DNA from 2 places in the Shimia sp. R11_0 genome. Region 2 is predicted to be linked to the other one. Evidence: riboswitches for the same ligand, from Rfam matches in the RefSeq annotation. Region 2 holds a riboswitch; the other holds the start of a gene.
What was found. Region 2 has a riboswitch for cobalamin ahead of J7382_RS15855 (DUF1636 domain-containing protein). Riboswitches for the same ligand answer to the same signal wherever they lie in the genome.

Region 1: it holds a riboswitch for cobalamin, as region 2 does, so the genes downstream of both, J7382_RS11035 (hypothetical protein) here and J7382_RS15855 (DUF1636 domain-containing protein) in region 2, are expected to answer to the same signal.

The regions. Positions count from the first base shown of each region.
Region 1 covers NZ_JAGHQY010000004.1:365,187-368,893, reverse strand. The annotation lists gene J7382_RS11040 (sulfatase-like hydrolase/transferase) at 1-1,441, shown strand, start outside; cobalamin riboswitch at 1,676-1,876, shown strand; gene J7382_RS11035 (hypothetical protein) at 1,995-2,297, shown strand; gene J7382_RS11030 (thiamine pyrophosphate-binding protein) at 2,480-3,707, opposite strand, start outside.
Region 2 covers NZ_JAGHQY010000008.1:62,469-66,175, forward strand. The annotation lists gene cobN (cobaltochelatase subunit CobN) at 1-689, opposite strand, end outside; gene cobW (cobalamin biosynthesis protein CobW) at 696-1,787, opposite strand; gene J7382_RS15855 (DUF1636 domain-containing protein) at 1,788-2,168, opposite strand; cobalamin riboswitch at 2,246-2,462, opposite strand; gene cobO (cob(I)yrinic acid a,c-diamide adenosyltransferase) at 2,503-3,120, shown strand; gene J7382_RS15865 (metal-dependent hydrolase) at 3,123-3,593, shown strand; gene J7382_RS15870 (Lin0512 family protein) at 3,590-3,707, shown strand, end outside.

The sequences.
Region 1 (3,707 bases), on a different contig from region 2:
CGGTGTGGTGAAAACGCCGCATACGGATGCCTTGGCCGCAGAAGGCACAGCATTTTTGCAGCACTATTCCGCCGCTGCGCCATGTTCGCCAGCCCGTGCGGCGATGTATACGGGGCTGTGGCAGATGAACAATCGCGGGGTGGCCAATGGCTCCCCTTTGGCGCATCGTTTTGACAATATGGCACGCGCGGCGCGACGGGCTGGTTATCGACCAACTCTTTTTGGATACACTGATATTTCTGCGGATCCGCGCAGCCATGCGCCAGAAGATCCTGCCTTGAAAACCTATGAAGGCATTCTGCCCGGATTCGAAGTGGAGCAGGAGCTTATCGGCAATGCTGCGCCTTGGCGACGCTGGCTAAAATCACTGGGTTATGGCCCTGAGGTGACTGAAACGCCCTACCAGCTGGCGGAGCAAGAAGGTGAGCGCATTTCTACCGCGCCGACTGGCTTTGCGGCGGAACATAGTCAAACAGCGTATTTGACAGGGCGTTTGATTGAGTGGGTAGAGGAGCAGCCGTCTGATCAGCCATGGTTTGCGCATTTGTCTCTGATCCATCCACATCCCCCATTCGGAGCGCCTGCGCCTTATAACACGATGTATGCGCCAGAAGAGGGGCCAGGGTTTGCGGAGCAGGAAGAGGAATTGGCCAAGCATCCAGTGATTTCGCTCTTGAAACGCAACACTCGGGTCTCTGACTATGTCCCGGGCGCAGAAGCGGCGCTGGACGAGTTGACGGAAGCAGATTTCAGGCGCATTCGGGCGGTCTATTATGGCTTGATCTCCGAGGTGGATGCACAAATCGGCCGTTTGATGGACCGTCTGAAAGAGCTGGGTGTTTGGGACAATACGCTTGTCATCTTAACCTCTGATCATGGTGAGATGATGGGAGATCATGGACTTTTGGGTAAGGGTGGATTTTTCCCGGAAAGCCAGCATATTCCGTTGGTTATGCGGCTTCCAGGTGCGCCAGCTGGCCAGGTCTGTGAAGGGTTGACGTCGGCTATTGATCTGATGCCTACCTTGCTTGAGTTGTGGGGCGTTGAGCCCAGCAATTCACTGGATGGACGCAGTCTGATGCCTCAATTGCAGAATGCGGGTGCGCCACCACGGGAGGCTGTGTTCTGGGAGTTTGATTTCCGGTCCAACTGGCCTGCACCTGAGGGCGTCGAGCCGCGCGACTATGCTCGGGGCTCTCACTTGCTTGCACGCCTTGGTGCGGAGGCTTTGCAAGTGCGATGCCCCAATGCGCCTGATCTTCTGTTTGATCGAAAGAAAGATCCAGGCTGTACGCGCAACGTATTGAATGATCCGGATTATATCGATTTGCGCTTGAAAGAAGCTGAGGCTCTGATTGCGGATCGCATGCGCGCCAATGAGCAGACTCTTTGCAATCTGCGCCTGTCTGATAATGGAGCGACGGACCTTTTTGGCACCTAGGGTTCGATCAAAATCAGTGTGAGTCGGCGGTTGTTTTGTGCCGACTCACGGCTCTCAGACGATGGTTTGGAGCGCCGCTCGCCCTCTGTTTGATCTTGTGAAGCTACGCGCGGAAAAGATCTTGTTTGATGTAAAATATCAATATGCATCAGGTGTTTGCGTTAGTGGGTCTGGGTGGGGTTTGCGGAAATTCTGCAGGTGCAAAGAGTTTTTCTGGACCTGTTAGAGATGGCGTGGCAGAAGGGCTTTGATGGTGCCGCTTTTGGGAGTGGCTGAAAAGGGAACGTGGTGCGAGCGAGAGCTCAAGGCCACGACTGCCCCCGCAACTGTAAGCGGTGAGCGTACTTGAAAAATACCACTGGGCCTCTGCCTGGGAAGGTTCAAGAGCGTGATGACCCGTAAGTCAGGAGACCTGCCATCTCCGGCGCGGTTCCCGCGTCGCAGTCACTCAAACCCAGGCGGGGTGCCTTGGGCAGCAGAGACATCGTGATGGATCCAACTGGGCCGATGACATCGCTGTTCTTTATGGCACGCCGCAGGCGCGGAGGGCGCTATGCTGTTGGAAAGCACACTTAATACGTTGCAAACACGTACAGAATCCCCAAGACGAGCGGAAGAGCTCGGGACTTTGGGCTATTTGCAGTGGTTGGCTGGACTGCCTCGGAATGTCGGCTATCCGAAAGAAGCGGAGCGGGCTTTGGAGATGGCGGAAGCTTTTGAAGATACTGATCCGGCGGTGCAGGCGTTCTGTGCGCTGCTGCGGGAGTCGCTTCGGAATCCTCTGCAGGTTCTGTCTTTGGATATGCCCGAGCGCAGGCGTCGTGGTGGGGCAAAAGCGCGGCGTCGGATGGTGTAATGCGCTGCCCCGGTCGGGGGCGCCGCGCCACATCTGGGGCTGTTTTAACTTTTCTCACGGTCCAAATGGCACGTCGGTATTGCGTCGGTTTCCCGTCAGTATCGCGCAGGTGCGTTGTTTTGCCCGAAAAAACTGCGGGGCGGCGTTAAGACAATTCACGCCGCCCCGCACAGTTGTTTCATTCAGTTGTCAAGCTCTTCGAGCTGGGCCATCGGACCGAGTGCCTTGGGATCAATGCGCAGCTCGATGATGGCGGGGCTGTTGGCCGCGCGCGCTTGTGCCAGCGCATCGCGGAATTCGGCGTCTGTTTCTGCAACCGCGCCAAAGGCACCGTAGCTTTGGGCCAGCTGTGCAAAGTTGGGGTTGAACACAGTGGTGCCGCTGGGCCGTTTGGGGAACTTCTTCTGCTGGTGCAGGCGAATGGTGCCATACATGCCGTTGTTGGAGATCAGCACGATCAGATTGGCGTCCTGTTCGCAGGCCACACCAAATTCCTGCATGGTCATCTGAAAACAGCCATCGCCAGCAAGGCAGATGACTTCCTGCTCTGGGCGTTCCAACTTGGCCGCAACAGCGGCGGGCAGACCGTAGCCCATTGAGCCGCACGTCGGCGCTAGCTGGGTGCCGAAATCGCGATAGCGATAGTAGCGATGGAGCCATGCGGCGTAATTGCCCGCGCCATTGGTGAGAATGGCATCATCGGGTAGCACCTCGTTGAGGTGCTGGATGACATTTTCCATCTTGAGCGCACCGGGGGTCTCCACCGGTTGTTGCCAGGCTTCGTAATCGGCGCGGGCCTGGGTCACACGGGCGCTGGGCGCGACAGCAGGCTGATCGGCGACGCGGGCGGCAAGCTGGGCCGCAAACACGCCGGCATCGGCGGTGACGGCATGGGTGGGATGATAAACCCGCCCCAGTTCATTGGCATCAGCATGCACATGCACAAGTTTCTGCGTCGGGGTTGGGGCGGACAGTAGTGTGTAGCCGCTTGTGGTCATTTCGCCCAGACGTGCGCCAAGGCAGAAGATATAATCTGCATTACGTACACGCTCGGCGAGTTGGGGATTGATGCCAATGCCCACATCGCCCACGTAGTTGGGGTGGCGATTGTCCAGATAGTCCTGACAGCGGAAGGTTGCGGCCACGGGCAGATCCAGTTTTTCGGCAAGCGTGCCGACGGCCTGTGCGGCCTCTGGTGTCCAGCGGCCGCCGCCCAGCAGCACCAGAGGATTCTGCGCGGCTTGCATCAGAGACAGAACCTGATCGACGTCGTCGTCATGGGCTTTGGCAGAAGGGAGCGTTGCTGCAGGCGCAACGGCGGCGTCACAGGGAGATGACAGCATGTCTTCGGGGAGGGCGAGCACAACCGGGCCAGGACGACCGGACATGGCGGTGCGATAGGCGCGTGCG
Region 2 (3,707 bases):
TCAAAGCCGCGCGCGCGAAATTCTGCAAACATCGCCTCAATCGGGGCCGTATCGGCAGAGCTGACATAAGCGCGATAGAATGTAATGGCCACCAGAGGCTTGTTGGGATCCCGCGCTTGCAGCGGATCGGTCAGCCCTTGTTCTGGTGTCCAGCCGCCGTGGGGGGGCAGCGTCTTTGAGCCCATGACCGGCTTGGCATAGAGACCGGCCGCCAGCGCAAGCTGTGCCAGCGCTGCCTGCGCGGCAATTGCGCCGCCCGTGTCACAGAGATGTGTCAGCCGATGCAGGGTGGAGACGGGCAGTGTTGAGGTCTCGTCCAAACGTTCATCAGGGCGCCCATCAGCAGGCAAAACGGCCAGCGCAATGCCTTTTTCCTGTGCCAGCGCGCGCACCTGTTGAATGCCATATTGCCAATAAGAGATGCCGCCAATGAGGCGGATCAGAATGGCCTTGGCACCTGACAATGTCTGTTCCACGTAAGTGTCGACAGACAGAGGGTGTTTCAAAGCTGTCAGATTGGCCAGCCGCAGCGTGGGCAAATCCCCGTTGCTGCGGTGCCAGCCCGCCGCGAAAGCCCCCAGATCACTGTCTGAGAAAGACAGCACGACAAGATCGGCCGGGGTTTGACCCAGATCCATCGGGGTGTCGGCCTCATCAAGGCCATGGCTTTCGCGAAAGACTACATGCATGGCGGTTTAGTCTATCAGAGCTGCGCGGATCGCTTCGACATTTACGTCACCCTGTTCCGCAATCACGACCATGCGCCCCTGACGACCTTCCTCTGGTTTCCAAGGACGATCATACTGATGCCGTACACGTGCGCCAACCGCCTGTACCAGCAGGCGCATGGGTTTGCCGGCAACCGCCGCATAGCCTTTCACACGCAAGATATTCTGATCTTTGGCCATTTTTTCGATTTTGGCGGCAAATGTGGCCGGATCAGACTGCTCAGGTACATCCACGACAATGCTGTTGAACGCGTCATGATCGTGGTCGTGATCATGATGGTGATGCTCATCGTCGTGCTCATGGTCATGGTCGTGATGGTGATGATGGTCTTCGTGGTGTGACGGGCGCGCGTCGATGTCATCCTCCGCGGCTGCTTCCAATCCCAGAATCACGCGTGGATCCACCACGCCTTCTGCCACTTCCACCACAGGCAGGGTGCGCGGCGCGGCTTTCAAAACGATGTCTTTCGCCTTGGCCGTGCCTTCCGGGCCAGCAAGATCCGGTTTGGTCAAAAGCACGATGTCAGCGCAGTTGATCTGATCCTGAAACACTTCAGACAGGGGCGTTTCGTGGTCCAGACCTTCATCTGCCTCACGCTGAGCATCCACCGCGGCGACATTGCTTGCAAACCGACCATCTGCAACCGCTTCAGCATCGGCCAGCGCAATCACACCGTCCACGGTGATTTTGGAGCGGATATCGGGCCAGTCAAAAGCTTTGAGCAGGGGTTTGGGCAGCGCCAGACCAGAGGTCTCGATCAGAATATGCTCTGGGCGCGGCTCCAGTGCCATCAGGGCTTCGATGGTCGGAATGAAATCATCCGCCACGGTGCAGCAGATGCACCCATTGGCCAGTTCCAGAATGTTTTCAGCAGGGCAATCCGGGATGGCGCAGGATTTCAGGATCTCTCCGTCGACACCAACATCGCCAAATTCATTGACGATGACGGCAAGGCGCTTGCCCTGCGGGTTTTGCATCAACTCCCGCACAAGCGTGGTTTTACCAGACCCAAGAAAGCCGGTGATGACGGTGACGGGAAGTTTCTCAAGCGAGCTCATTTAGGTGGTCTCCAGTGGGGGAATGCGTGCAATGCAGTTTTTGCGGAAGTGTGTGGAGCGTTCGCGCCAAGGTACGAGACCGTCAGCGGTGGCTGCGTATTTCGTCACGCCTTCTGCGACAAGCGCCACATCCTCTGCGCCGGTAAAGTTGCCGTAGATATAGGTCCAGCGATCCGCGCCACCGCGCAGAGTGATGGAGCAGCCTTGATTGCAGTTGGAAAAACATTCAACGCCGCGCAATGTCACATTGTCCGGCAGCTCACTTGTTCCCAAAGCCTCAAACAGTTGTGTGCCGGGGCGCGGCCCTTCCACATCTGTCGGCTGTCCCGCACGGCAGGTGGTGCAGACAAGCAGTTCGACTGGAGCGGTTGCATCAGCCATGGTCATCAGTCCCTTTTCAGGAACGGGGGCACACGGGACACCTTTCTTCAGAGCCCGACACCGAAACACCCCGTCCGGTTCATGTCATTTCCGCTGGCAGGTCTCCCGGCTTGCGGATTTCAGGGACATGCCCTGACGGGCCGCCGGCCTTCCCGGAGTGCTCCAGTGGCTGTGGCGGACCTTTCCGGTCACGGTCGCGGGGGCGGCTGCGCTTTGGGCCTTGACGTCAGGCCCGTTTCACATTCCCTTTTCACCTGCTCAAAACGAGCAGAAACCAGCGACATTCCGAATGGGCAATGATCGCGGCTGTGTCAAGCGCGAACGGAGAGGCAGCATGTCTGAAAACACGGATCAGAACGAGCGTCACAAGGCCAAGATGGCAAAAATCAAAGCGGCACGAGACCGTATGATGGCCACCAAGACCGAAGAAAAAGGCTTGATCATCGTGCACACGGGACCCGGAAAAGGCAAAAGCTCTTCGGGATTTGGCATGATCATGCGCTGTATCGCCCATGACATGCCTGTGGCCGTGGTGCAGTTCATCAAAGGCGCGATGGCTACTGGCGAACGGGCCTTTCTGGAAGAGCATTTCCCTGAAGAAGTCAAATTTCATGTGTCAGGGGAAGGTTTTACCTGGGAGACGCAAGATCGCGAGCGTGATATTGCCAAAGCAGAGGCCGGCTGGGAGCTGGCCAAAGAGCTGATCCGAGATCCCAAGAACCGCTTCGTGATGCTGGATGAAATCAACATCGCGCTGCGCAATGATTATCTGAACATCGATGATGTTGTGGATTTTCTACTGAGTGAAAAGCCTGCGATGACTCACGTTCTTTTGACCGGGCGCAACGCCAAGCCGGAGCTGATTGAGGCCGCTGATCTGGTCACCGAGATGACTTTGCTGAAACACCCCTTCCGCGATGGCATCAAAGCGCAGGCGGGGGTGGAGTTCTAGCAGTGCTGATCGCGCATCTCCCCGCAGGATATCTTGCGGCCAAGGGAGCGCAGGGTGCTGGCGCGTCAAAAGCGGTTTTCTGGGGCATTTTGCTGGGCAGTATCGCGCCGGATTTTGACATGCTCTGGTTCTTTTTTGTGGATAGCCAAAGCACACATCATCACGACTACCTGACCCACAGGCCGATACTTTGGGCGGGTTTGCTCTTGTTTGGGCTTCTACTCCGGCGCCCGTTTCTGATCGCGGTGGGGTGTGGCGCACTGTTCCATCTGATGCTTGATAGTATTGCTGGTAAGGTAAGCTGGGGCTGGCCGTTTTTTGAGGGAGCGACGACGCTTGTGACGGTGCAGGCGACGCAGGGTCATTGGATAAAATCCTTCATGGCTCATTGGACGTTTAAGGTGGAATGTCTGATCGTGCTTGTTGCTGTGGCAGTGTATTTACGGTCAACTTTTAAAGGAAAATCAGAATGATAAAACGCCTTCTGACCGAATTTGGCATGGGGACTTCGCTGCGCCGTCAGGATTATACCGAGGCGGCAAGTCGCGCGGTGAAAGATGCGTTGTGGCACAATTCGATCAACCTCG